3 regions of the Paenibacillus germinis genome follow, and region 2 is predicted to be linked to each of the others. Evidence: riboswitches for the same ligand, from Rfam matches in the RefSeq annotation. Region 2 holds a riboswitch; each other region holds the start of a gene.

Region 1 (9,876 bases), on a different contig from region 2:
CACTTTGAACCCATCCTCAACGGGGACAGAACTATCAAAGATATAATCCGTCGACGGTACGATCACGTTTCCTTTTTTTATGACTAACGAATCAGGTATGAAACGCAATCCTTTTTTCGGAAATGTATCTGTCACAACCACATTGTTCATCAACTGACTGTCTCTGTTAATAACTATATGCCAAGCTACAGTTTTGGCCTTGTAATCTACGGTTCCAGGATACTTGTGAACAGCCCCCTGTTCAATAGGCTGTGTTGCTGAATCACTTGCTTCGCTGCCTGACGTAACAGTATTCGTAATGATCGCAATATTCATGACCGGATTGCTTGCCTTAGTCTGATAAGTAATTTTATATGCCGATGAAATATTATGATTAAATTGCAGTTTAAATCCTTTCTTGCCTGCGGCTACTTCCGTTGTCACGGTGTACTCCCCACTCGGCAATTCAATTCCCAGTGTTTCATTTCCACTCGAATTGAACGTTACGGGATAGACATGTAGGGATCCTGCAACTATCTCTTGTGTATCATTGAATAAGTCTTTTAGGAATGCTGCTGACTGGGCAATTGTCCTTTCGTTATAATTATATTTAATTCCCCAACTAATAATTTGCGTAAATGGATTATAGCTCTCCACAATTTTATCCAAAGAGCTGCCAAGAGTTACTTGGACTGTCACAGAGGTTTGAACAGGGTCTTTATTACTTCCTCCAAAAGCTGCCGCATTCACAAAGGTCTTTTTATTAAAATCAGTAATTGGCGTCGTATATTGAATGCGGTAAGCCGTATGAATAGGAGACTCCGTGAATCGAACAGTCAGATCTGATCCTGTTATACTTACTGTATACTTACTGACATCCACCAATGCTCCTTGTACAACAGTCCCATTTAAATGAACCCCTAAATCATAGACGGCTACAGTAACAGGAACTGATAGACCTGTAGGGATCCGGTCCGTCACCACAGCGTCCTGAACAGAATCCAGCGTCTTATTCACATCAATGGTCCAATGAATATCTTTCGAATTAAAACCAGATGATACGCCACTTTTTTCGATTGTGGAAGTGACCGATGGTCTAAGATGGAGAGTGAAAATCTGATCACCAGATTTGACCGGAATGGTAACCGTTACCGTTGTGCTTTCCGTAAGTTTACTTGTATCTAACTTTGTTCTGAAAGTAAGCGTGCCATGTACATTATCATGGCTTTCTATGTAGTTGTTAAAGGTGATCAATACTTGATGACTAGCCTGATCAACATGGAAAATTCCTAACTGATCCTGTCCCATTACCAAATTACCGTTGATATCATTGAAAAGCAAAAATTGCTGCGGCAGTGTGAATGTATACGTATCACCACTTTTATACCCATGACCGTTTGGCAGCGACCACGTATAGTCAAGCTGAATTGTGGAGTTTGGCTCGTAAACATTGCCAGTCACCACTTGTCCTGCACTGTCGTATACAGCCATCGTCACGCTGTCAAGAATAGTGTTCGAAATCGTTTTTGCACTGGCCTCAGTAAAAAAGCCAATCCCGTAAATACTCTGCATAAAAATTAATAAAGTAATCAGCAGCGCACTCGTCTTTTTCAACATAATTTCATACCTCCATTCATGAATCAATTTTTATAAAGATTATTTATGTGTATACCTCCTATGATTTTGAAACAAATTGTATCATTACCTATGATATATGATACAAGATGTATTGTAAATCTTGGAATTTAATATTTTTTTTGGTTGGAAAAAGCACAAAAAAACCTGTTCTCAGTTATGAGATCAGGTTTCATCCATTCATTTAATATATTTTCGATATCTTATAATTAGAATCATTTTTTATAATATCTATCGTTTCACCGGCTTGTATATGAACAGCGTCATACGTGGTATCGATCGTTACCCATTCCTGACTTTCCTTTAAGAAGACTTGATTCCACGCATGATAAGTATCTGGCGCATGGTTTTCATATCCCATAACCAGACGGGTTGGAATCCCCTCGCTTCTTGCCATTGCCGCAAAAGTAGCTGAAAAGTCATAACAAATTCCCTTGGACGCTGCGTAGACCATATCCAGATTAGGTACGTAACTATCTGCTGCAGTTTGGGCCTTCTCATAATCATACTGAAAATGTGTCGTGATATAGCCATATATGGCTTTTATTTTGTCGAAATCCGTTTCCTTATTCCCAGCCAATTGCTTAGCCTCCACGACTGCCTTCGATTCATCGTTCCAATCGATCAACGGAATGGACTGCAGAAATACGGTATTCTCGTCTTCCATTTCTAAATCTATTTGTTCTTGCTCAACAACTTTGTATTTATTAGCTCCTATGGACTCTCCAATCAGTACTTTATATGAGCCGTTTCCTAGTTGCAAAGGGTACTGATCTCCTTCTTCAAAGGTGTAGTCATATTTGATATTTTCTCTCATAATTCGTACGAGAACTTTGGTATTCTTAGCGTTTGAATAATTTACCGAGATAATCCCTTTATTCAGAGCATCTTTATCAATCACGGAAGGATTGGAAGCTGCAAATATCCCTTGTGGAGCAAGAGTAAACAGAAACGTTGCAATGATCGCTCGTATAATCGGCCTTTTGAACACAAAAAAATCCCCTTTCGGTAACTGGCTGCCAACTTAGTTCGGCTAAGGAAGGCCCTTTAGTTTTGCGTCTCTAGTTTTCGCTAGATTTGCCTTTATCGGAGGAACGCACCGAATCCCTTATAATTACTATAGTGCAATCTTAACATAGGCTTGTCTCTCTGAATAGACAAAATATTACATGTTATTCCTTAGACTGCACCATGATTCCTTTAATCGCTATACGATGAGTCGGATTTTCCATAGGATGGCAAGTTATTAGCGTAATCTCCCGATCTTTGCCATTGCCCTTCAGCACCCAGACATCCTCTGGGAGGACATACTGTTTGTCCACTACTTTGTAAATATACGTTTTGCTCCCTGTATTCACTTCTATGAAATCCCCTTCGGTGACTTCATCTAATCTATTAAAATTTTTCCCGTAGGTCAGGTTTCGATGACCCGCAATGGCATAGTTACCAACTGCTCCTACTTTGCCTGTTTTGGCAATACTGGCAACGGAAATCTTCAAATTATTCACGGTTGCATCTGTCAGAATAGGGAGCTTCAGATCAATTTTATCGATAGTGAGAACACCTTCTATATTCTTCTGCGGCAAAGTAACTGGCCTCGGCGTCGTTTTCACGGCCAAAGGGCTTGGTTGGCTGCTCGGCTGGCTGCTTGTCGGCAGAGCTTCCGCTACGGGACTGGAAGAAGGCACGACTAACCCCGCATCTGTCTCCTCCTCAATGTCAGAGCCTGTCTGATCCATATCCTGCAGATTTTCCTGCCATTGTTTCAAAATTTTATTCTGCTGATAGCTCTCATAATGATCGTTTAACGTTGGATAGAGAAAAATGATAATCCCAAGAACGATAATTAACAGTGATAGCTTTTTTCTTATCACCAGTGGTACCACCTTTCTCTTGGATCTCATGCACCAATGATAGTCTGACAGTCTTAGGATGCTTTGGCATCATATAAAGCTCTGACAACTTAGAATTTTATTGAAATCACTAGATTTGGAATAATTAGTTAACACACATATTCATAAGTTAAACATGATTTGAATTCTAAGTGCAACTTCGAAGTGAAAATTTTCCAATTTCAAATATGCAGCGTCCGCTATGCACTAAAGGGAATCGCTGCACATAAAAAGCCATAACAGCAAATGAGCTGTTATGGCTTCTATTTCTCCATTAACTAACCGTCTTGGGACGCTCCATTCGCGTAATTCCTGGCCAGCGGAATGTGGCCCACTCGGGCTGCCTCTTCTCGACTCGTGCCACAACGACAGTCATATCATCTTGAATTTCGCCATGATGGTGACGGAAAATCCTTTCTAATAGACAGTCCGCAAAATCCTGCGGCATCGTCGTATCAATTTCCTGAATCATCCGCTTCATCCACATCTCTTTGTTTACAGCATGTCCCGGTGCATCGTAGATCCCATCTGTCATCATGACAAGGATATCACCCGATTGGAGCGGAATCGAGACCAGATCAACATCAATCTCGCTCAGGATACCCACCGGCAAATTATTAGCCGATATCGAAATCACTTCCGTCCCGCGCTTAATGAAGCTAGGGGTAGAGCCAATCTTCATGAACGTTGTATTTGCGCTGTACATGTCGATCAAGGCCATATCTACGGTCGCGTACATCTCGTCCGAAGAGCGGAGCATCAACACCGAGTTCAGCGACTTGATCGCCAGCTTCTCGTCCATCCCTGACTGCAGCAGCTGCTGCAGGATGCTCAAAGCCGTCTGGCTCTCCGCACGCGCGCGCTCGCCGTTACCCATGCCGTCGCTAAGCGCCACGGCATACTTGCCATTGCCCAGCTCCACCGTGGAGAAGCTGTCGCCTGAGAAGAGGTCGCCCCCTTTGGCTGCGCCGGCGACCCCGGTCTCAACCTCGTATTCCTTGGCGGAGCCGAATACGACCGTGCTGTAGCCCTCACCGCGCGCATGCATCTCCTCGCGCATGACGGCGACGTTCTCGCCGATAATTTCGCTCAAGAGCGGCGCAATGATTTTCCGACATTCATCGAAGCCCTTCGTGTATTGATGAATGATCTCAATCTCGATATTTCCTTCATCCAAGGAAATGATATCGATGGTATGGATGGATAAGCCCAGCTCCTCCAGGGCATTACGAATTTGCTCCTCTTGCAGGAACAGCTCCTGTCCTTCCCGTTTAATCTCCTTGGCCAAGTCCTCCATGACTTGGGACACGCCCGAAAGCTGATCAGCCACGAGATGCCGGCTATCCATAATCTGCTTTTTCCAATGCATATCATTCTTGTACAAGCCATACTGCTGTTTCATCACATCCAGCACTTGATCCGTGCGAATACATACCTTCCTCCACTCCGGTGGAATATTCTTCTTCGTCATACTCTCCTTCATCTCAATTTGGGTCATCATATCGGTCATATACGTATAGGTTTGATAAAATTTTTGATCCCAGCACTGGCTCTTTTTCCAGCAGGAATCACAAGCCTTCTGCGCAACCGCATTCATGAAATGGCCAACATCCTCCTCCTTGCGACTTACCGCATCATCGGTCGTCAACTGCTTAAAGCTGCGCGCCAGCTGGCGGAACACTTCAGAGAATTGTTCCACACGTCCTGCCGTAACATCCCGAACCCGCTTCGCATAATCCTGTTGGGATTTCAGATTTTCCTGAGTGCCGGGCACATATTTAGCAAGAGTCAGAATCAGACTCCTCGGTGTCAACAGGAAGAGTGCTACAGCTGCAAGCGACTCCCATGTAGAGTTGATCACATCAGCCCCTGATCCCATATAGAAGGCAAGTATCGATGACCCGAGCAGCATTCCGAATGCAACAGCCAATCGATTACCATCTTTCAGAAGCCCTGCTAACATCCCCGAGAAAGCCAGTAAACTCATTTGATAAACTGCATTGCTATTTGCAAGACTTAGGATTAATCCTGTAATGACTCCTACCGAGGCTCCGAAAGGCGCTCCTCCCACCAGCGCAAATAATAGAATTAAATACCGGGACAGCACATGTTCTACGGTGATTGGACCCACAACCCAGCTAACCGTTCCTGTCATCACAGAAGCTAACAAGATAATCAAACAAATAATTTCCTCATGTTTCAAATGGTAGTTCTTGCGGGTAAGCGTAAATACAGGAATTGCTTGAATAAAAATTAGTGTCAGCACTAGACTTAGCAGTGCCTCAACGGAGACCATCATTAGCGTATACCAGCTTAAGTTTGAGACTACAAGCTCTGCAAAGAGCTGAACCAGCAAGGTCGAGCTGAATACAAGAAGCGGCGCTAAGGAAATATCGGAGCGTTCAAATTTCTCCAAAGCTTTTTGGATGAGTAAGAAAACGATGATCTCCGTAACAAGATAACCCGTATTCGAACTCAGCGAGAATAAGCTACCAGCAAATGCAGCGACACCTACCCAGTGTAAAATATCTCTCCTTGTAAAATAAATGACAGCAATGAACGCAAGCGCAAACGGAGATAGCTGTTCCAAAATCATCGCACGACCGAGTAAGAAAGCCATCACGATGAGCAGTAAAGACCACTTCTTAGCTACAAAGGCTTGTACGAATCGATTTTCCACGGCAGCGCTGTGTGCGCCTATTTTCGCTTTCTGCCACAATCCCGACCAACCGCCACCAATCACTGTGCCTAAGCTTCTTCTCTGCATGTTTTCGAACACCATCCATTCATTCCTTATTTGTTTCTCTAGTATAGAGACAATCTAGCAGAAAGTTTGTCAGAATGAGTTGATAGATTCAAAGAAATTTCCGACAATCCGTGTTTGCCTTGTCACCATGCCTCAGCCCTTGCCTAGTCTCGTTTTACCGTATCGAAAACGTTTCCAAAAGTCTGATTGCCTCGAACTTTCGCCCTGCGTATGGGGGAGATACCCGTAATTCCATGTCGATTGTTCTTTACGTTATTTTAACTATTTGACGTTTGGTAAAAAATAGCTTTAACATAGACCGTCGATTCATTCAATCTAATCTACATTAAGGTGTCTTACATCGGAATCCATCGTCAAATATGCTCGCTTGAGGTTGCCGGACGAATGAATCCCTATTCTCGGTTGAATGATGTTGTAGAAAGTGCAACAATTGCTGCCTAGATCCCGGCTCTCTCCCATTGTTGTTGTATAATTTACAACATTTGGGCCCTATATTGGCGATTTCGCAAGAAATGGGTTCTAATTGTTGTACGAACTGCAACTTCAAGTTGCAAAATAGCCTTTTGGCGTTTAAATTGTTGTAGAAAATACAACATTGGTATCCACTATCAATACCCTCACGAATCTGCTGAACAACTAAAAATCAAATTTTGGTTAGGCCTACGGCATGTAAAACTAAGCATCTCAAATAGGTAAGCTTCACTTACCCCAAATAAAAAAAACCACACTCGCCTAAGCGAATGTGGTTCGTTACTGCATCTATTAATCTCTTCTTCCGCCTCGGCCACCGCGTTTGGACTCGGTATTCTTTTTCAAAGACGAAATCCGCTCTTCACTATCTTTAAGGAACCGAGATACTTTATCTTCGAACGAAAACGGTCTAGCTCCGCCTTGCTGCTTGTTAAAGCCGCCGCGACCACCACCGCCGCCGCCTCGATTGAAGCCACCGCCGCCACCTGGACGACCGCCACCACCACCGGGACCACCGCTTGGAGGACCACTACGTTCTCCGCCGCTACTTGGACGACCACCTTGGTAGCCTCCTGGACGATCTCCACTTGGACGTCCTTGATAGCTGCTGCCACCTGTACGTTCAGGACGAGCTGGTCTTTCCTCAACTGGCTTGTCAACCGTCTGCTTGATCGACAGTCCGATCTTGCCATCCTTGTCCACGTTAATCACTTTGACCAATACTTTGTCATCCAGCTTTAAATGGTCATTAACGTCTTTCACATAGTTGTCCGCGATCTCCGAAATGTGAACAAGACCGGTAACTCCTTCAGCAAGCTCGACGAATGCTCCAAAGTGAGTAATCCCCGTCACTCTACCCTCTAACTTGGTGCCAACTTCAATTGCCATAAAGTAAAATGTTCCTCCCTTAAAATGTTGAAAACACTGGCTACGCCGATTATAACCGATGCAGAAACCACGGTCAACACGGCAACAGCCTCTTCTTCTTGTTGATTTTTATTGCGACTTTGAGACACTTAGTGGCGTCTCTCCGGTTTTACTATAATGAAAATCTCGACGAATAATTTGATCCAAATACTCGTCATTATGAAGTCGAGCGATTTCTTTCGTTGTTTGCTCCTTGAGTTTTTTTGACTCAACAAGCTGTTGCTCCATATTCGCTACGACACTACTCTTCTCTTGCAGCTTAGCGAACTGCCCCCAGATGTTCACAGCAGCCCAGCTCATAAAACATAGGACAAAAATCATTAGAAAACGCAGTCTTCGTTTCGAGCCTACACTGTTGCTGCGCTTGGATGGAACGGTTGCTTTAGCATGCATGAATAGGAATGCCTCCTACTTTGAGAATAACCTGCGAAAGATCAATATGATATTACCCTTAAGTTTCTTCAACCAAACAGGGATAACAAAATATTTATGCACAGGCCGAGTCATCCAAAGGAGTAATCTCCACACAGGATAAAGCAATTGTAGCACAATTCTATAAAGGAATATAGCTACAGCTAGTAAAAAGCCCAAAATAATCACAGTTAGACGATATAAGCCAATAATCGGTTTAATCAGGATAATTTCGACAGTTTTAGCAATGAAACGGTAGACAGCAATCGTAATTCGAATGAGAAGCAGCGTAAGCCGGATGATCCAAGTACTGAGGAAGGCGAAATAAAAACAAATGCCAATCCCCATCCCCAGAAAAATAAATACACGAACTTGTCCTTCATTACTGTAAATGAGCAGACGGAACACGAGGATTGTCGCCACAATCCAATAAACCATATCAATGAACGGAATCGTCCATCGCGGCAGTCTCAGCTTGCCAGAGAGCACACGAAACACATCGAAGATCGCACCTATGGCGATTCCGCTCAGGAACATCATGAAGATCGTATGGAACTGAACATTTAGAGTCACTTGAATAACTTACCAAGGAACCCCTTGGATTTCTCCTGGGTATTTCCGTCCACATAAGCTAATTCGTGAATGATTCCTTCTATGGCGACCAACCCTTGTTCCAAACTTAAGTTCTTGATGTGCAAATTCTGTCCTTTAATCATCAAGTAGCCCATTTCCGTTTCAAGGAGGAACTCTTCACTGTCAAAGCTTTCTACGTTCAAAACTCCGGAGATCTCCAAGAGCTTGCGATTCAGCATTTTAATTTCTTGCCGCTTATTCGTGTTTTTCACGGGTTCAATCATGGCCTGTACCCCTCCTTCATCTATCATTACGATATGGGAGGATGTCCTATTTTAGAACCATGCATTAGCCGTCATACAAATATAAAAATAGCCCGAGACCCCTATTCAGGAATCTCAGGCTATTTCACAACTTGCCGTGTTATTCGGATTGAAAAGCTTCTTCCTTGAGCAGCGTGTACATCTGAGCAGCGTCTTCCTTGCGGGTCGACTCCGAAAGAACCTCCACTCGAATCGTCACTTTTTTCTGACCGAATTGAATAGAGAGCTCATCTCCGACTTTCACGTGTGTACTCGCTTTGGCATCTCTACCGTTAATCCAGACACGCCCTTGATCGGACACATCCTTCGCCACGGTGCGACGTTTGATGAGACGAGATACTTTGAGAAACTTATCGATACGCATTATTTTACAGCGTCTTTAAGCTTGTTGCCCGCTTTGAAAGCAGGAACGTTGGATTCCGCGATCACGATTGGGTTGCCTGTTTGTGGGTTACGGCCTGTACGACCAGAACGTTTGCGAGTTTCAAATGTTCCGAAACCGATTAATTGAACTTTATCTCCGGATGAAAGAGCGTCCGTTACTTCACCAAGGAATCCGTTAAGTACAACTTCAACGTCTTTCTTAGTAAGTCCGCTTTTTTCTGCAATGTTGTTGATCAAATCTGTTTTGTTCATGTGTTTTCTTTACCTCCCAAAAATGTTTGAAGATCTAGTCTTCTACTATGTAGCTATTTTGCAAAGCTGAGAGACTTTGAAGTTTGTTCAAAGATCCCTATATTATATTTCCATATTCAACCTTACACCAAATCTAGTATTCTGCTTTTTTCGGCAAAATCCTTCTAACTCTGGCCAAGTTTTGCAACTTTTTTTGCTTCCTGCCATAAATTTTCCATCTCTGATAATTCAGTTTGTTCAAAAGAAAGCCCTCTTAAACGTA
Region 2 (9,876 bases):
CAAGATTCAAGAAGCATCTTATAATGAATCGACGAACCCTGAAACAGGGGAAACCAATTCAAATTGGAATTTAAGTTGGAATGAGACGTCTGAGAAGGATTCCAAAGTTAAAATCGTCGGCAAAGGCGCATGGGCTAGCGTGAATAGCAAGACAGGAGAGATTACGAATTTCAGCAGCTACACTCCTTATGGCCCTGACTCTGATAAAGATATAGAGGGTAAAATTGCTCTTGAAGATGCGATAACAACCAGTGTTGATTTTGTGAAAAAGCAGCTACCTGCTTATACCGATCAGCTGTTGCTTCGTGCACAAACGGTTAAAAATTATTCGGAAGATCAACTGAAGCATATGCGCAATTGGGATATTAGCTTTAAGCGCGTGATTGATGGCGTAAATGCAGGGAATGAAGAAGCGACGGTAAGCATCGATCGTGTGACCGGTCAAATTGTTGGTTATCACTTCTCTATCAGCAATCTGCCATATCCACAGCAAAAGCCGCAGGTACTGGCAATTGATAAAGCCAAGGATCTTTGGCTCGCTCAGTTCGACATCAAGTTAAATTATGTGGCCCAAGGCAGCGGGTTCATCGGTGGAATTCCACTGGAGAAATACAGAGTGATGGTTGCAGCTGGGGATGTCCCGCAATCCATGGATCTGAAGACAGACGGGAAACTAGATGCCAAGCTTGTCTATTCACTCGTTCCGAAATTCAACCGTGAACCTTTCCTCTTGGATGCGCAAAACGGTCAATGGCGGAATAGTGAAACGGGTGAAGTGATTTCTTTGGATAAAGTGACAGTAAGCGACATTGACAATCACTGGGCTAAAAATGAGCTTCAGCTTATGCTGGATTATCAAGCGCTGGATGTCAAGGATGGCAAAGTGAATCCGGATCAAACTATTCAACGTGGTGAGTTAGTCAAAATGCTCGTTATTGCCATGAATGGCGGTAATGGTGGTATTTATTACGGGGCAGAACGGAAGGCATCTTTCGCCGATGTGAGCAAATCTTCTCCTTATTTTGCCTACGTCGAAAATGCGGTTGATCGCGGTTTGCTAGATGTAGGTGCTGAATTTAATCCAGAAGCTGCGATGAATCGGGAAGAAATGGCACAGCTGATCGTGAAGGCGCTTGGCTACAAGAGCTTGACGAAGTTCGATGGCATTTTCAATGGTAATATCGCAGATGCTGCTAAGCTTAAGCATGTTGGTGATGCAGCTATTGTGGTGGGGCTGAATATTATGTCTCTGAACGATGGACAATTTGCACCCCAGCAAGAAGTGACGAAAGCACAAGCGGCCAGTGCCTTTTACCGCTTTTTGCAAAGACGGTCTGAGCTTCAGGAGCAGCCTCGTTACTATTACTAAATAGTGGATGTAGGAGTTAACTAACTCCTCTTATAACCAATACAAGAAGCCTCTAAATCCACTTACTAGTGGGTTTGAGGCTTCTTGTGGTTGAGCAGGCTCCAGATGTGAACATGCTCCCTTTGATGAGGACACACACAACTTACGTCCAAGCTCTAGAACATTGGGAATACATATCGAACTAAGAAATACAGAACGCCGAAAATGATGACGATGTAAGCAGCATATTTGATGAAAGTAGAAGCAACTAGACTGGAATCCGATTTTTTCTCCACATGGCGTTCTTCGATATCGAAATTGCGAGGCTGAGTCGACATTTGAATCACTCCTTTGAAGTTGTAATGCTATGTAATACCCTGCTAGGCGTGAAGTGAAACACAGGAAAAAACTATACCAATATTATTTTCGTACAGTCGGGCAGAGTTGTGTTACAATAATCTTTAAAACTTTAATAGTACAATGTGGAGAAAGGGAGTATGAGAAAAATGGTTGTTTCCAGTAAAGTAGGTTTGGAAGATATTATTAGGGCCAATCATGTGCTCAGCAGGGTGATCGAACCATCGCCTTTGCAACGCAATGAGCTGCTCTCTAACTTGTATGAATGCAACGTTTATCTTAAACGTGAAGATATGCAAATTGTTCGTTCTTTCAAAATTCGTGGAGCGTATAATGTGATTCAAAGCTTAACACCAGAGGAACGCGAAGCGGGTGTCGTCTGTGCGAGCGCCGGCAATCATGCGCAGGGTGTGGCTTATTCCTGTAAACAGCTCGGTATTGAAGGCAAAATCTTCATGCCGACGACAACACCTAGACAAAAGATTTCCCAAGTTAAGCTATTTGGCGGATCTTTTGTTGAAGTTATTCTCACAGGTGATTCATTCGATGATTCCTCTAACCATGCCAAAGCTTACTGTGCTCAAGAGAATAAGGTGTTCATACACCCTTTCGATGATGTCCGCACGATTGCCGGTCAAGGCACGGTTGGCCTCGAGATATTGAATCAAATGCCCGAATCTCCTGACTTTATCTTCGCAACGATTGGCGGAGGCGGCCTGGTAGCGGGAGTTGCGACCTATGTGGATAGTGTTTCTCCACGAACGCGCATCATCGGTGTTGAGCCAGAAGGAGCGGCAAGCATGACGGAAGCGCTCAAGCAGGGGAAGGTAGTAACCTTATCCACGATCGAGAAGTTCGTAGACGGTGCTGCCGTGAAGCAGGTCGGCGAGCTTACTTTTGACATTTGCAAAGAAAAGCTGGAGGATATCGTAATTGTCCCTTCCGGAAAAGAATGTACAACCATTCTGGAGCTTTACAACAATAACGCGATTGTTATAGAGCCCGCTGGCGCACTCCCGGTTGCAGCACTCGATGCCTATCGGGAGCAGATTCGCGGTAAGAATGTGGTCTGTATCATAAGCGGCGGCAACAATGACATTGACCGTATGCAGCAGATTAAAGAGAGATCGCTCGTGTATGAAGGCTTGAAGCACTACTTTATTCTTAATTTCCCGCAGCGTGCTGGGGCATTGCGCGAATTTCTGGAAGAAGTTTTGGGACCTACAGACGACATAACACGGTTTGAGTATACGAAAAAAAATAACCGGGACGATGCCCCGGCGCTGGTCGGCATTGAACTCAAAAATAAAGATGATTATGAGGGGCTTATTGAGCGCCTATCCCAGAAAGATTATGGCTATATAGAAATAAATAAGGACCCCAAGCTATTTAACTTGCTTATTTAAGGAAAAATAGCCAAACGTGGAATGAATATGATATAGTTAATTAGTCCCATTTATTCCCTTAATATCGTAAAAGGCAAACTTATCGAAAGGTAAGGACGCAAAGCTGCAGATCTAAGGTTGCCCTCGCAACAATGATGGCTGGGCTGCCGACAGGTTGCAGTTTACCTAAACAGGTACACCTACGGCTATTCCGATTTGGAATAGCCGTTTTTTTCATATCAAATAAGGAGGTTCAAGAATGAGAGGCATATTTTCTAATTGGATACAGCATATGAAAGCGCAAACGTTGGTCTATTTGGGCGTGCTGGGCTTCTTTTTGTTGACCGTTAATCTACTTGCTGCTTCTTCTTTCTCCTTTTCGCCTTACGTTTTCATTAGTGTGCTTGTTCAAGCACTAATCTGTCTATTTTTTGCGAAGAGTGTCCGAAAACTGCTTCTTATTAGTAAAGAAGAGGAAGAAAAGAGTAAACAACTAGCCTTTCTGGCCTATCATGATACATTGACGGGATTACCCAATCGCCGATTGTTTAATGACCGATTGGAGCGAGCGCTCCTGCATGCGCAGCGTAATGAACAACTGGCGGCTGTTATGTTCTTGGACATGGACAGATTCAAGGATGTCAACGATTCATTAGGTCATGCCTATGGTGATCGTTTAATTCGCCTTGCAGCAGAACGTTTGCTGGGCTGCCTGCGTGGATCCGATACGGTGTACCGTCAAGGTGGCGACGAGTTTACTATATTACTAGAATCTTTTGCAAAGCCTGAAGATGCAAGAGTTGTAGCTTCCCGAATTCAAATGGCTCTGGAAAAGCCTTTTATCCTTGATGGAATGCCAGTAACCATAACAGCTAGTATAGGGATAGCGCTGTATCCGTTAGACGGTAAGCTGCCTGAGCAGCTTATGGCGTATGCAGATGAAGCGATGTATGCGGCCAAGAACCGGGGACATAACCAGTTCCAATTCTATGCCTCTGACATCGATGCCATGGTGAAGAGCAAAGCTCACATGGAGAAAGAGCTTCGATCGGCCTTAGATAACAATCAATTCGAAATCCTATATCAGCCTCAATATGAAATAACAAACCGGAAATTAATCGGAATGGAAGCGATCATTCATTGGAGCAAGGGGGACGACCTCGCACCTAGCATGGATTGGAAGAAAGCGGCCGAGGAAATGGGGTTCATGATACCCATCGGGAAATGGGCTGTACGAACGGCGTGCAGACAGATGAGAGTCTGGCAGGACGAGGGCTACACACCGCTGAGAATGACCCTATCAGTAACGGCTTCGCAATTTAAAGATGAGCATTTTATGGAGGAAATTGCTGTTGTTTTGAAAGAAACAGGTGTTGATCCTATGTTGGTGGAACTGGACCTTACGGAAAGTATCACATCTTCCAATGTACAAGAGGCTAGCGAGAAATTGATTCTGCTAAAGAAATTCGGTGTTCGTATCGTTATGGATGACTTGTGTACAGGCCTATTTACACGAAGCGGGCTCGAAGGTATGCCGCTCGATAGTGTTAAATTGGATAGCACATTGATCCGGGATTTGGTAGACGACGATGAGAATCAGCTGCTGGCTGCTGCCATTATTCGCATGGCTCACCGCCTAGGTCTAAACTTAATTGCAAAGGGTGTTGAAACAGAAGAACAACTGGAGCACTTAAGACTTTTGCAGTGTACGGAAGTGCAAGGAATGCTGTTTAGTAGCCCTTTAGGACCCGAACAATTCCTGAGACTTATGAACGATAAAATTAACAAAGGGTAATCTAGATTTTATTAACCAGTGGTAGTATAATAAATAATTGGGGCTTGGAACCTATATTGTATGGGCTTACAAAAAGACCATGTCAACTTGTATGACATAACGAATTATGTTATTTTGCTGGTGTATCGCTTTTATCTTGGGTTTCAAAATGATACACTCATCTATAGCCAGTCTTACATAATTTAACTAATTTTGGTCAACCTACAATGTAAGATTTCATGGTTTTAAATTAAATGATTCTATGGGGGTAATAATGATGAAGAAAATGCTTTCAACAGCTCTTATGGCTGTAACGGTTTCTGCATTGGCTCTTTCCGGCTGTGCCAAAAAAGAAGAAACGAAACCGGCGGCTTCAGCAACTCCAGCTACTTCTGCAGCAGCAACAGCATCGGCAGCGCCAAGCAACAATAGCGGTAAAGACTTCAAAATCGGAATGGTTACCGATATTGGTGGCGTCAACGATAAATCTTTTAACCAAAGTGCATGGGAAGGTTTGAAGGCACTTGAGAAACAAACAGGCGTTAAAGTGAAAAACCTTGAAAGTAAAGGCGATGCAGATTACACGCCTAACTTAAACCAGTTCGTTAAAGACGGCTACAACCTGACTTGGGGTATCGGCTTCTTGATGGGCGATGCACTAAAAACAGTAGCAACACAAAACCCAAATGCTAAATTAGCGATCATTGATAATGTCGTTGAAGCTCCGAACGTAGAATCCGTAACATTCTCTGAGCAAGAAGGATCTTACCTTGTTGGGGTAGTTGCAGGTTTAACAACAAAATCAAACAAAATCGGTTTCGTTGGCGGTATCGACATCCCGGTTATCAAACGTTTTGAAGCTGGTTTCGTAGCTGGCGTTAAAGCGGTTAATCCAAATGCTAAAGTTCAAATTAACTATACAGGCGCTTTTGACAAGCCAGACCTTGGTAAAGCAGCAGCAGCTACGATCTACAACGATGGCGCTGATGTTATTTTCCACGCAGCTGGTTCCACAGGTAATGGTGTATTCAACGAAGCGAAAGACCGCGCGAAAAACGGTAAAAAGGTTTGGGTTATCGGCGTAGATAAAGACCAATCCCTTGAGTTCGGCGATGAAGTTACACTGACTTCCATGTTGAAACGTGTCGACACAGCAGTTGTTCGTGTTTCCAAAGACATCATCGACAACAAATTCCAAGGTGGTAAAGTGGTTACACTTGGTTTGAAAGACGACGGCGTAGGCCTTCCTGAAACATCCAAGAAAAACGTAACACCTGAAATTTTGAAAAAAGTTGACGAGTTCAAAGCAAAAATTATTAGCGGCGAAATCAAAGTTCCTGAAAAACCTTAATTTAGGTATAAAAGGCGTTGCGGTTACGAACGATAGGTTTGCTTCTGTTCAAACAAGGCTAGTTATAATAACTAGCCTTGTTCTTTAGTTTTAGAGGTAATTAAAAAAATTGATCCTTAGGGTGATCTGATGAGTGAAGTAGTCCCTGTTGTTGAGCTTAGCAACATTACGAAGCGGTTTCCAGGCATAGTGGCGAATGATGCCATTAGTTTAAAGCTGATGAAGGGTGAAATTCATGCCTTACTTGGCGAAAATGGTGCGGGTAAATCAACACTAATGAACATTGTGTTCGGACTTTATCAGCCGGATGAAGGTAACATTAAAGTGCAAGGCAAGGAAGTGTTTATTGATAGCCCGAATCGTGCTATCGAGCTTGGCATTGGTATGGTGCATCAGCACTTCAAGCTGGTTCAGCCATTTACTGTGACAGAAAACATCATTTTGGGCATGGAGCCCAAAAAAGGGTCGAAAATCGATTACAAAACAGCGCAAGACAAAGTACGCAAGTTATCGGAGCAATATGGTTTGCGTGTGGATCCAAAAGCGAGAATTGAAGATATCTCCGTCGGCATGCAGCAGCGTGTAGAAATATTGAAAACGCTGTATCGCGGCGCCGATATTCTTATTTTTGATGAACCTACAGCTGTACTAACGCCGCAAGAGATTAGTGAATTGATGGTCATTATGCGCAATCTTGTCCAAGAGGGCAAATCCATCATTCTCATTACACATAAGCTGAAAGAAATTATGGAGATTGCTGATACTGTGACGATCATTCGTCGGGGCAAAGTGATTGATTCGCTCGAAATTTCGAAGACGAATCCACAGATTCTGGCGGAGAAGATGGTCGGGCGCGACGTCTCCTTCAAAGTGAACAAGCAGGAAGTGAAGCTTGGAGAACCCGTTCTCCAGGTGCAAGAATTAGTCGCGCGTAACCAACAGGGTTTGGCTGCTCTGAAGGGGCTTAACTTTGAGGTGAAAGCCGGAGAAATTCTGGGCATCGCCGGTGTTGATGGCAACGGACAGAGTGAATTAATCGAGGCATTAACCGGGCTGCGTTCCATTGATAGCGGTCGTGTACTGCTGATGGGAAGCGATATTACCAACCATACGCCGAGAGAAATCTCCGAGGCTGGATTGTCGCATATTCCTGAGGACCGGCACAAGCATGGACTCGTGCTCGATTTTACAATGAGCGAAAACATGGTGCTGGAAACGTACTTTCATCCTGCTTATAACAAAGCTGGTTTCTTGAATTATGAAGCTATCGATCGTCATGCGGAAGCGTTGATTAAGCAATTCGACGTTAGAACGCCAAGTATCTACAATAAAGCGCGTTCTTTGTCGGGTGGTAATCAACAAAAGGCGATTATTGCCAGGGAAATATACAAAAATCCCAATCTTCTCATTGCCGCGCAACCGACGAGGGGATTGGATGTCGGTGCAATCGAGTTCGTGCATCGTCAGTTGATCGAGCAGCGGAACAAAGGCAAAGCTGTTCTGTTGATTTCTTTTGAGCTGGATGAAATTATGAATGTGTCGGATCGCATTGCCGTCATCTATGAAGGACAGATTGTGGGAGAAGTGCTGCCGCAGGAGACGAACGATCAAGAGATTGGTTTGCTTATGGCTGGCAGTAAGCGCACAGAGAAAGGAGCTGCTCATGAATAAGGTTGCTCGCATTTTTACAAGTGAATCAGCGGTGAATCCGATCGTGGCGATTATACTTGGGCTGTTATTCGGAGCACTCGTGATGCTGGCAGGCGGATATAACCCAATTGCCGCCTATGGGGCGCTATTTTCTCGTATTTTCGGTAATTCGTATGATATAGGTGAATCCATTCGTGCGATTACTCCTCTTATTTTGACAGGATTATCCGTCGCATTCGCTTTTCGTACAGGCTTATTTAATATCGGTGCCGAAGGGCAATTCGTCATGGGCATGACGGGGGCCACATTTATCGGTGTCAAATTGACAGGTCTTCCATGGATTATTCATGCTCCGCTAGCTGTTATCGTCGGTGCACTTGTTGGTGGCCTATGGGGAGCTATTGCGGGCTATTTGAAGGCAAAGCGTGGAGTTAATGAAGTCATTACAACGATTATGTTGAACTGGATCGCTTTGTTCCTGTCGAATTATATCATTAATCAATTTCTTCTAGAGCCGAAGCAGCAGCGTTCCTACATGATCCAAGACTCGGCATCTCTGAGCATCACATGGCTATCAGCTATGTTGGATAATGCGAGGATGCACTGGGGTACACTCATTGCGATACTCGCAGCGATTGTGTTCTATATCATCTTATGGAAAACGAAACAAGGCTACGAGCTGCGTGCAGTTGGTCATAACATCGATGCAGCGAAATATGCCGGTATGAATGTGAAGAAGAACATTATTAAAGCGATGTTTATCTCCGGTGTGTTTGCCGGACTTGCGGGCGTGTTTGAAGTCCTTGGTGTATTCCACTATCAAGTTGTTTCAGCAGGCTTCCCAGGTTATGGATTTGATGGGATTGCGGTATCCCTGCTAGGTGCTAACAATCCAATCGGGATTGTGCTCGGGGCTGCACTGTTTGGTGGATTGTCTTACGGTTCGGCAGGCATGAGTTTCGGTGCCGATGTGCCGCCGGAGATTATCCGAATTGTCATCGGTTCGGTCATCTTCTTCGTCGCAACCCAAGGTATCGTTAAATGGGTGCTCATCCCGTTCTATAGTAAACGCAAGAAAGAGAGGGCTACGTAACATGGACCTGCTCACCATGCTTAACGCGTTTTTCACGAAATTTAGTGAACTTATCAACACGACGCTCGTCTATTCGACGGCGCTCATCTTTGGAGCCTTGGGTGGGATTTACTCGGAGCGCTCCGGAGTAGTCAATATCGGGATTGAGGGGCTCATGGTTTCCGGGGCATTTGCATCGGCCGTTGGAGCTTATTATGCAGAAGAGGCGAATATGGGTATCTGGTCCCCGTGGATCGGGTTGCTTACTGCCATGGTATTTGCGCTCATATTCGCTCTGATTCATGCGGTAGCAACGATTTCGTTCAAAGCCAATCAAGTCATCAGCGGTGTTGTGATTAACTTCTTGGCAGCAGGCGTAACGTTGTATTTGGTCAAAGTACTGTTCAATGGTGCTGGTCAAACAGAAACGTTAAATGATGTGTTTTCCAAATGGGAAATTCCGATTTTGTCCAAAATCCCGTATATCGGCTATGCTCTCTTCAATGCCTATCCGACAACTTACATTGCTTTAATTCTAGTCGCGGTTACTTACTATGTGCTGTTCAAGACACCATTCGGTTTGCGTCTTCGTTCTGTTGGGGAGCACCCGAGTGCCGCGGATACAGTAGGGATTAAAGTGAAGCGTATTCGTTACATCGCCGTGTTGATTAGTGGTCTGTTAGGCGGACTTGGCGGGGCAACCATTACGCTCACGACAACAAGTGCCTTCTCACATAACACGATCTCAGGTCAAGGGTTTATTGCGATGGCCGCGATGATTTTCGGTAAATGGCATCCAGTTGGCGCACTGGGCGCAGCAGTCTTCTTTGGAATGGCGCAGGCGCTCAACAACTTCATGCGTTTGTTCGAATTCTCGAAAAATATACCGCAGGAATTCCTCTATATGCTGCCTTATGTACTGACAATCTTAGTGCTGGC
Region 3 (9,876 bases), on a different contig from region 2:
CCTATAAGTTCTGTGCTACAATGCTTTTTGTCACTGCACAAGGTTGTCTCCCCACAAGGAGACACCTATCGTGGAGAGGTGGTCGAGTGGTTTAAGGCAGCGGTCTTGAAAACCGCCGAGGTCGCAAGGTCTCCGTGGGTTCGAATCCCACCCTCTCCGTAACCATGGTAATACCCCAACCAAGAAGTCATGCGATTCTTTCACGAATCGTGTGGCTTTTTTTGTTGTTTTTTTACATGGATAAAAGACGGGTATCCTCCGCATTTTATACATGTGGAGGTGTTACCTATGAGCAAAACTGACAAGCTAACGATTGATCAAGCTGAATTGGTAAATGAGTGGATGACGGTACTCCCGACAACGCTGCATGAAACCGATCAGGCGCGTGTATGGGCCGATGAGGCCGATCCTCAGGCACTGAGGGTTCATATTATGGCGTCAGGGCATACGGGCTATACAATCGATTTTAAAGTCACCTACGTGGACGACAGAGAGGTTAGGGTTGAACTGACTGATGTGCAGCAGGGCACAACACACATTGATGAGACCAGCGAAATTGTGCAGACTATGGTGGATGATTACATTCGCCATATCCATGAATGCGCACAAGCCTTGCAGAGAGTAACACACGCTTAAAGGGCGAAGGAGGAGTTCACAATGACAAGACAAAGAGCGGTTGATAAAAATTTGCAGAATGTAGCCAAAGATTTTGAAGCTAGCCCTGTTAACAGCCATCAGGCTCAGCAAGTGCAGCAGCAAGTCAATGATAATAGACATCAAGATGCAGTAAACCATGATAAGAATAGGGGAAACCACTAGATGGCTAAACAGAGATCTTATTCCGCCGGGGATAGTCTGGTAGAAAACGGTTCAGTAAAAAATAGTGATCGTAATAATAGTCCTCAGCCATTATCAGGCTCCAAAAAAGTGAAGAATCAGAATCATTCTAGGGGTACTCATGGGGAAGGCCAGGGACACGGGCATTAAATAATCGTTTTAGAAAAAAAATTTTTACAAAATGTTTAAAAACCGGAGAGCCGGACATACTATATCTTGTCGGTGAGCAGAGAGGTGTGGTTCCGTTGGAGCGTTTAGCGAAAGGGAAACAACCGTTGCATAGAGGACTTTTCTACCTGTTATAATCAGGCTGGAGGGGATGTGCCAAAGACACTTACCGTGTTTTATAAGCAGATTTTCCTAAGGTTTACGTGTAACACGTTTTAAAGAAATCAATCAACACCGACAAAAAAGAACCCTTAGGGGTTCTTTTTTTCGTCGATTTCTAGATAGTGTTGAGGCATTGGATTCGATTGGTGCGGCCCCGAATGAGCTTCATCAGTAAACGTTGAAACGTGTTGTTTGCGGTTCAATAACAAACGTATGCCGCCACCGATCAGCAGCAGGGCTACGATGAGGGTTTGGCTGAAATTTGTAATTAAATACATGTAATTCCTTGCGCTAGGTAGAATTTGATACATAAATTGGACAACAACATCTTTTAAGACATAGTAGCTGCCAAGTAAGATCAAAACCATGCCAATGGGTCGTTGATAAGCCGTCCAATTCTCGATGATTGGTTTGTCAATTAGGGTACCATTTTCGTACTTCGTAATGCTCTGCAAAGCATCAAAAAAGCTAAAAAACCAGAGAATCGGGATCAAAAATAAAAACAGAGACAATCGGAGTACATCCAATATATAAATGGAGAAAAGGAAGATCGCCATTAGCTGGACGCCGCGTTTCGTCATAGAGAGGTACAAGTGAGCTGCACCTGGAAAAATGGCGATAATTGTTGCCAATGTCCGGTTTTTGCGCCCATAGTCATCCCCAAAGTGGAAGTCTTCGAAAATACTGCGATCTATAAGCTCTAACCCCGCTTGTTTATTCCCCTGTTGCTTCAGTGCATCAAACATTGTGTAAAACCACAGTACTGGCAAGGCCAACAAAAAGGCAACAAAGCCTTCGTTATGCGTCATGATGGTGACGAAGAATACTAATATCGCAACACCAAAGAAGGAGACCATCGCCGTAAGACCTCTATGCATCAACCCAAGCTGATAATGGCCGAGTCCAGGGATGAAGGAGAGCAGCATAATTTTTGTTTTTTCTTGTTGACTAGCCATTCGAGTGGAATAAGGATTCGCGTCCCAGGAAGGCTGCTCATGCTGGCTATGCTCCTCAGACCCGTAAGAGCTAGGCAGGCGATAGGGCTGTGAGCGCAGCAGGAAGATAATCATATCCAGCATATTCACAACCCATGTCAAGGCAGCCAGCAAGGCAATAAAAATCAGGAAGTCATCCGGGGCGTGTAAAAAAGCGACTCCCACGAAGATAAGGAATAACGATCCAAAGAACCCACCACCGTATAGGAGCCCGCGGAATAAGCGGTTCATATATAGATGGCCTACTCCAGGTATGAAGGACAGCAGGAAAGCGACTAGGCTGCTTTTATTAGGCATTAAGGGTGTAACCTCCTTGTTTTTATTTATTTTGTAACGTGTCTAGCCACGTCAGTGTTTTATTTAACAATTGGTCCGATATCGGTTTATCTGTTTGTAGGGAGGAAGAGGTATTTATAGAGTTAGCAGGTTTAAATGAACCTACAGAGTCCAATTCCTGCGAAATTCCGTGAAAGAAGCCGATAGCAACCAGGATGAGTGTAGCCGCAGCCGCAATACCATAATGCAGCATAGTTGAGTGGTACCAAGAGCGCTTAGTTCCTGTTGTACGAGCAATGATGGCATCCACATACTCTTGCGTATCCCTTTCCATGATTGGCAGTACAGTTTCCATTTGTTCCAAACATGTCATATACATCGTCAAGCATTCATCACACTGATACAGGTGAAGCTCCATCTCACTTAAATGATCGGGTGACAGTCGCTCTTCCACATATTGCTTCCACGCTTGTTCATTATAATGGTTCACAAGAATTCCTCCTCCTTCCAATGGTTACGAAGCCACTGCTTGGCTCTATAAAGCTTGGATTCTACCGTTTTGACTGTTACCCCATGAGCATTGGCAATATCTTGATATGACTGATGATGAATATAGTAGGCCGTTAATACTTCATGATAGTTGGCAGGGATTTGATGAAGCTTCTTACGCACGAGCTCAGTCGTCTCATTTAGCATCACTTCATGTTCCACACCATGCTCAGAATAAGGATGGGAGCTAGAGGATTGGATGGGTTCCTCCATTTCAGCCGTCATTTCTTCCCTACGTCTGCTGGCCGATCGTTTGAAATCGATAGCCCGGTTCACCGCGATGCGAGTCATCCAGGTTTTCAGACCCTTCATTTGATACTGAGGGAGGGAGAAATATATCCGGGTCCAAACATCCTGTGATAAATCTTCGGCATCCTTAGCGTGGCGTACAATGGCATAGATCGTTTGGAACAAATAGTGACGATATGTTGTTACAAGCTCACGGAATGCGGCCTCATCGCCATTCAATATGCGCTTTACGAGTGCTTGTTCCTGAATATGCTTCTCCTCCTCTCCGCATGAATAGACGAAGGCAATCACCGGTACCCCTGCACGATTTCAAAAAGAAAAAGAACGAATCTTCAAGATCCGTTCCCTATTTTAAAGTGCAGCAGTAGAACAGCTAGGTTTAGCTTGATGCTTAGAAGGCGTAATTTGTACGAACCATTGAGATAGGAGTGCACTCAAAACGCCAAGTACACCCAGCACAATAAATCCCTGATTTAGAGAGAACCAATCGCCGATTATACCCATAAGAACGGGTCCAATGAACATGCCTAATCCATAAATAGCTTGGAAAAAGCCCATTGCCGTCGCCCGCTTATCCGCAGGCATATGTTTAATACTCATCCCCATGAGTAAGGTAAAAGAAAGACCGCGACCAAAGCCGGCAAAAGCCTGTGTAACCATCAGCACCCAAAGGTGATGCGTAAAAGGAATCGTAAATGTAAATATCCCCATAAGAATAAAACCCCATACAACCATGCGTTTCTCCCCGTACCGGACAGCCCATCGCCGCCCGCCAAATAAGGACGCTAGCGCTACCGGTACGTTGGCAAATAACGAGAGCATCGACAAGGAGAATTTATCAGCTCCAAGCTGGGTTGCATAAACGGGCGTAAATCCGAAAACTGTTGCGAATATGAGGACTTGCGACAAGATAGCGAGTAAGGAAACGAACAGCAGCGTACGGTCTGTCGCAACGTCACTGATACCGCGCATCGTAATTTTAGGCGCATCGAGCTCAACTTTTTCTACTAGGAAAAGGGATCCAATCATCCCCAGCAAGCCAAGCACAGCTCCCAAAATGAAGACGGCCTCCCAGCCGAAGGAATCTGCCGCCCACCCTGCACCGAGAATACCGAAAACCTGCCCAAGTGAATTGAAGAAGGAGATCGTTCCGATCGCTTTCGTTGAATCTTCATGCTTATAGTAACTCGTAAATAATACGGTGAAATCAACCCAGGTTGCCGCGGCTGCGCCTGCCAGTGCTCGGAGAATAAGGATCCATGTGAAATCATGAGTGATCCATAGTCCTAAACCGGTTATAGCCGTGAATAGCAGGCCAAAGGTAATAAATAGCTTCCTCTTATGAAACCGGTCTGACATGATACCTACGGGAATTCGCAGCAGCATTTGGGAGATCCCGTACATGCCGACAATCCATCCGGCCAACTGGTGGTTCCCGCCAAGGAATTCTACGTAAGGCGCCATAATGGGAACGCTCGTATACATCGACATCCAGAACAGCAATGTGACTATACAAAAGAGCGGAATGCGATAGGAGGATGAAGCTTTGATGCTTGTCATCGAAGAGGGAGCTCCTTTCGGATTAAGTTCTTGAATCGAAATGAGGACTAATAAATCTATCGTTTTATTATAGAACATCGATTGCAGCAAGGCTATGATTGGATGTTTGCAAAAAAAAGACAATGGGTGGAAATGAATGTGCCTTGTAAATTGAAATAGTACGTAAAAAAAGAGTCACCTGTTTGAGGTGGCTCTGTTTGGTGTTTCGTATACGCGCCCGAGATGATTCGAACATCCGGCCTACAGTTTAGGAAACTGTTGCTCTATCCTGCTGAGCTACGGGCGCATGGCAAGAATTATGATAGCACGAAGGCTTTCGTGGCGCAACCTTTTGAGTAGGGTGGTTTTTCTTCGGGACAAGGAATGTTCATTTGAAATGAAGAATAGGTTAGGGATTAACTTTAATTTCCTTTATTTTGAATAGAGAGGAAGTGTCATTTTGGAAAAACGACCTGTATTCATAATTTCAAAAACAATAACAGAAAAAATTCTAGATGGAGTATCCATCCTAGTCATTTTGTGTACTTTCGGATATTTAGCCTATGTCTGGACCCTGATACCAGAAAGAATACCCATACATTTTAACGGTCAAGGGAAAGAGGACGGTTGGGGAAACAAATTCAGTCTTTTTCTGCTGCCAGTGATAACCTTGATCCTCTATATAGGTTTAACTGTCTTAAGCAAATATCCCCATACCTTTAATTATCCTTACAAAATTACGAATGAAAATGCCACCTGGCAATATGGTAATGCACGCTTATTCATGAACTGTTTAAAGATGCTGATCGTTGTGTTGTTTGGGTATGTCGAATGGACCCTTATCCAAATTGCAAGGGGAAATAGTGTTGCTTTAAATATATGGATATTTAGCATTGTATTGCTTTTAATTCTGGGTACGGTTATTTTCTTTTTCATTCGATCCATCAAACTAAAGTAATGCATAATTAGATCAAAGGAAGAGGATGCCGAAATGAAAGTTTACATTGGTTTTCTGCGTGGTATTAACGTAGGAGGAAAGAACAAAATCAAGATGGCGGATTTGAAAAAGACACTGGAAGTGGCGGGACTTGCTAAGGTGCAAACGTATTTGCAAAGTGGCAATGTCTTGTTCATGTCGGAGGAGGCGGTGGAACCGCTGCGCCAACGTATCGAGCAGGAGATCAGCAAAGCTGTAGGCGTTTCACCTTCCGTCATTTTGCGTACGGTAGAGGAGCTGGCGCAGATTCTTGCGACTTGTCCATATGAAGTGGATGCTTTATTAGAAGGCGAAACGATACAAATTTCTGTGCTATCGGAATATCCTCCGCAACAAACCGCCGACATCTTATCCAAAGGAGTAAGCGATGTCGATGAATTCCAGATCAATGGGCGTGAGATTTATTATCTATTTCGTCAAAGCGTTCTGGATTCGAAACTTGCGAGCAATATCCAGAAGCTTGGGGATACGGCGACAACACGCAATTGGAATACGATGAACAAACTGGCTGAGTTGGCATCGGCGATGCAGAGTTAGAAGTAAAGCAGGACTTCTAAGCTTTACCGCGTAATTTACGGAAAAATTGGGTAAGCATCGTTGAACACTCTTCTTGCAAAACGCCGCTAATGACATCGACTCGGTGATTGAACCGGTCCTCCTGCAGCAAATTCATGAGCGTTCCGGCACAGCCGGCCTTCGGATCAATGGTGCCGTAGATGACCTGAGGAATCCGCGATTGGACAATCGCACCCGCACACATTGGGCAAGGCTCTAGGGTGACGTAGAGCTGGCAATCCAAAAGCCGCCAGGCCCCCAGATGTTCGCTCGCTTGTTTGATGGCGATCATTTCGGCATGAGCGAGAGGATCTAGGGTTGTTTCACGCAAATTGTAGCCGCGGCCGATGATTTGACCTTGGTGGACAACGACCGCTCCAATCGGTACTTCTCGGATAGCTTCGGCTTTGAGAGCCTCTTGAATCGCTTCTTTCATCCAGGGGATATGTTCATCCACAGGGGGACACCTCGCTAATATATTTTTATCCACATGTGCATAACAATCGAACATTCATTCCGTTGTTAACAACCTGTGGATAGCTTTGTGGATAACTTAAAAAGCTGTGGATATTTAATCTTTCTACATTACATACAACAAAATGATCAGCTATGCAAGGAATTTTGTTGATAATAGCAACTGTGCTAGGTATAATGATAGATATTAGTAGGTCTTTTAGACCATATAGAACGTGATAGGTAGAAGTAAATAGCAAGGTTCGAAAATGGCAAACTTGTTGAAAAGCAAGGACGCAAAGCTAAGGGTCTACGGTTCCTTTGGAACTATGGCAGCCTGGTTACCGAAAATCGATGCTTTCTTGATTAAGGTAATAGGCTGCTCCTTCATAAGGGGCAGTTTATTTTTATATAGGGAATAACTTGGGTAAAGGGAGAGGTGTTAATTATAATGGCCAACGGGTATAACATCATGAAATATTACGGAAGCAAGGAGGGATATGACGCTGATGTACTAATCGATAGTAAGGCTGTATTGGGAAAGGATGATTTCGTAGCCACTGGCGTACTAACTTATGCACTCGGAGACATTATTGAGGTGGAACTACCGGAATACGATGTCTTTCAACTTGGTGATAAAGCGAAAATGACGGTTTATACCAAATCCGGCTTGTTTGTGATGAATACAACCGTTGTTGCCAAAGAATTCGGCTCCGTCATTGTCATTAATCCACCTGAAAATCGCAAGAAATTTGCAGAAAAAAGGGAATTCCCTCGTGTGGATGTGAAACATACAGGTCTCTTATTCGGACTTCAGGATATGAATAAAAGGAATAAACATCACTTTGAAAACCCACTTGGTATTTCAATCAAAAATATATCCATTAACGGCTTAGGATTTACCATTAATGATAATTCTATGGTTGATAAGATCGTTCAAAAGCATTCCCACCTCGAAGTTGAGCTGGATTTGGGCTTTACGATGACTTGTTCGATGGAAATTGTAAGAAAAGAAAAGGTTGAAAATGATTTCTATTATGGGGCTAGTTATATCGACATTCCGCAGGAAAAAACCAATGCGCTAAGGGGTTTTATCCTTACGAATCAGATCGAAACTTACTTCGTACAGAAGCGGGAAGCGCAATTTAAAAAAGCAACGGAAAAAAAGTCTGCGGCGAATCAATAGCCTTCAGGCTTTTTTTTGAGTTCCAAGTGCTATATAATAAGAAGGATGATTTTCGAAAATTAAGGAGTTGTAACTACAATGGCTTTGAAAGCAGGTATCGTCGGTCTACCGAACGTAGGAAAATCGACATTGTTTAATGCAATTACACAGGCGGGGGCAGAATCTGCGAATTATCCGTTTTGTACGATCGATCCGAATGTTGGGGTAGTTGAAGTACCAGACGAGAGATTGCAGAAGCTGGTAGAGATCGTTGTGCCTAAGAGCATTGTCCCGACAGCCTTTGAATTCGTTGATATTGCGGGTTTAGTAAAGGGTGCGAGCAAAGGCGAAGGGCTTGGAAATAAATTTTTGGCACACATTCGTGAAGTGGATGCCATTGTGCATGTTGTTCGTTGTTTTGAAGATGATAATATTACTCACGTTTCCGGTAAAGTTGACCCGATCGGCGATATCGAAACGATTAATCTTGAATTGATTTTGGCAGATATTGAGTCGGTAGAGAAGAAGATCGAGCGTTCACGCAAAAACCTCAAGGGCGGCGACAAAAAGGTTGTTGCTGAAGTGGAGTGTTTAGAGCGTATTAAAGAAGCGCTTTATGCAGATAAACCGGCACGCAGTCTGGATCTCAGCGAAGATGAGAAACTTCTCGTGCGCGACCTTCATTTATTGACCATGAAACCCGTGCTTTATGCGGCAAACGTAAGTGAAGATGAAGTAGCAACAGCAGATGAAAATCCTTTTGTGAAAATTGTGAAAGAATTTGCTGAGAGCGAAAACAACGAAGTGGTGTCGATCAGTGCGAAGGTTGAATCCGAAATCGCCGAGTTGGAAGATGAAGAAAAAGCGATGTTCCTCGAAGAGTTGGGACTTCAAGAGTCCGGCTTGAATAGATTGATTAAAGCAGCTTATAGAAAACTTGGCTTGTACACGTATTTCACAGCTGGGGTGCAGGAAGTAAGAGCATGGACAATCCGCAAGGGAACGAAAGCTCCTCAAGCGGCTGGTGTTATTCATACCGATTTCGAACGTGGTTTTATTCGTGCTGAAGTCGTCTCTTATAATGATTTGGCAGCTGCAGGGTCGATGAATGGTGCGAAAGAAAAAGGCCAAGTGCGTCTCGAAGGTAAAGAGTATGTGGTGAATGACGGGGACGTCATGCATTTCAGATTTAATGTGTAATTAATAAAAAAAGTAAAGAAAGGAGTGATCCTATATGTTGGATCGACTTCAGTCCATTGTGGACCGCTATGATAAATTAAGCGAATTGTTGTGTGACCCGGATGTAACGAGTGACACGAAGAAGCTTAGAGAATACTCTAAAGAGCAATCTGATCTTCAAGAAGCATATGATGCTTATAACGAATATAAGAGTGTGAGCGAACAGCTGGCCGATGCCAAAGTGATGCAAAACGAAAAGCTGGACGATGAAATGCGTGAAATGGTCAAAATGGAGATCGATGAGCTTAGCGAGCAATCTGCCAAGTTGGAAGAACAACTTAGAATGCTCATGATGCCTAAAGACCCTAATGATGATAAGAACGTAATCGTCGAAATTCGCGGTGCGGCAGGCGGCGACGAAGCTGCTTTGTTCGCGGGCGATTTGTATCGGATGTATACGCGCTATGCGGACGCGCAAGGATGGAGAACGGAGATTCTCGATGCTTCTGTGAACGATTTGGGCGGGTTTAAAGAGATTATTTTCATGATCACTGGTAAAGGCGCTTATAGTAAGTTGAAGTATGAGAGTGGGGCGCACCGTGTACAACGAATTCCTGTAACGGAATCAAGTGGACGTATCCATACCTCAACGTCGACGGTAGTGGTTATGCCGGAAGCGGAAGATGTTGAGATTGTCATCCATGATGCGGATATTCGCGTTGATACGTTCTGTTCAAGTGGAGCGGGCGGTC

The links. A riboswitch is a leader RNA that binds a small molecule or an ion and turns the genes downstream of it on or off. The one in region 2 is predicted to bind cyclic di-GMP.
Region 1: it holds a riboswitch for cyclic di-GMP, as region 2 does, so the genes downstream of both, GC102_RS40355 (transglutaminase-like domain-containing protein) here and GC102_RS22575 (putative bifunctional diguanylate cyclase/phosphodiesterase) in region 2, are expected to answer to the same signal.
Region 3: it holds a riboswitch for cyclic di-GMP, as region 2 does, so the genes downstream of both, GC102_RS32025 (PilZ domain-containing protein) here and GC102_RS22575 (putative bifunctional diguanylate cyclase/phosphodiesterase) in region 2, are expected to answer to the same signal.

What each region holds. Positions count from the first base shown of each region.
Region 1 is NZ_WHOC01000088.1:23,685-33,560, forward strand. Features, by position in the region: gene GC102_RS17620 (collagen binding domain-containing protein) at 1-1,596, opposite strand, end outside; gene GC102_RS40355 (transglutaminase-like domain-containing protein) at 1,799-2,605, opposite strand; cyclic di-GMP riboswitch class I at 2,619-2,706, opposite strand; gene GC102_RS17630 (class D sortase) at 2,787-3,488, opposite strand; gene spoIIE (stage II sporulation protein E) at 3,781-6,273, opposite strand; gene GC102_RS17640 (S1 domain-containing RNA-binding protein) at 7,036-7,632, opposite strand; gene GC102_RS17645 (FtsB family cell division protein) at 7,741-8,064, opposite strand; gene yabQ (spore cortex biosynthesis protein YabQ) at 8,080-8,655, opposite strand; gene yabP (sporulation protein YabP) at 8,652-8,939, opposite strand; gene GC102_RS17660 (RNA-binding S4 domain-containing protein) at 9,079-9,342, opposite strand; gene GC102_RS17665 (HU family DNA-binding protein) at 9,342-9,614, opposite strand; gene yabN (bifunctional methyltransferase/pyrophosphohydrolase YabN) at 9,779-9,876, opposite strand, start outside.
Region 2 is NZ_WHOC01000119.1:53,562-63,437, forward strand. Features, by position in the region: gene GC102_RS22560 (S-layer homology domain-containing protein) at 1-1,369, shown strand, start outside; gene GC102_RS22565 (hypothetical protein) at 1,525-1,686, opposite strand; gene ilvA (threonine ammonia-lyase IlvA) at 1,846-3,111, shown strand; cyclic di-GMP riboswitch class I at 3,174-3,262, shown strand; gene GC102_RS22575 (putative bifunctional diguanylate cyclase/phosphodiesterase) at 3,350-4,885, shown strand; gene GC102_RS22580 (BMP family lipoprotein) at 5,142-6,215, shown strand; gene GC102_RS22585 (ABC transporter ATP-binding protein) at 6,345-7,886, shown strand; gene GC102_RS22590 (ABC transporter permease) at 7,879-8,958, shown strand; gene GC102_RS22595 (ABC transporter permease) at 8,960-9,876, shown strand, end outside.
Region 3 is NZ_WHOC01000164.1:55,455-65,330, reverse strand. Features, by position in the region: tRNA gene GC102_RS32085 (tRNA-Ser) at 73-159, shown strand; gene GC102_RS32080 (hypothetical protein) at 289-636, shown strand; gene GC102_RS32075 (hypothetical protein) at 658-819, shown strand; gene GC102_RS32070 (small acid-soluble spore protein P) at 820-987, shown strand; gene GC102_RS32065 (hypothetical protein) at 1,257-2,459, opposite strand; gene GC102_RS32060 (anti-sigma factor) at 2,482-2,928, opposite strand; gene GC102_RS32055 (RNA polymerase sigma factor) at 2,925-3,527, opposite strand; gene GC102_RS32050 (MFS transporter) at 3,588-4,796, opposite strand; tRNA gene GC102_RS32045 (tRNA-Arg) at 5,009-5,082, opposite strand; gene GC102_RS40780 (DUF1648 domain-containing protein) at 5,236-5,733, shown strand; gene GC102_RS32035 (DUF1697 domain-containing protein) at 5,767-6,309, shown strand; gene tadA (tRNA adenosine(34) deaminase TadA) at 6,326-6,763, opposite strand; cyclic di-GMP riboswitch class I at 7,042-7,129, shown strand; gene GC102_RS32025 (PilZ domain-containing protein) at 7,232-7,966, shown strand; gene ychF (redox-regulated ATPase YchF) at 8,045-9,145, shown strand; gene prfA (peptide chain release factor 1) at 9,180-9,876, shown strand, end outside.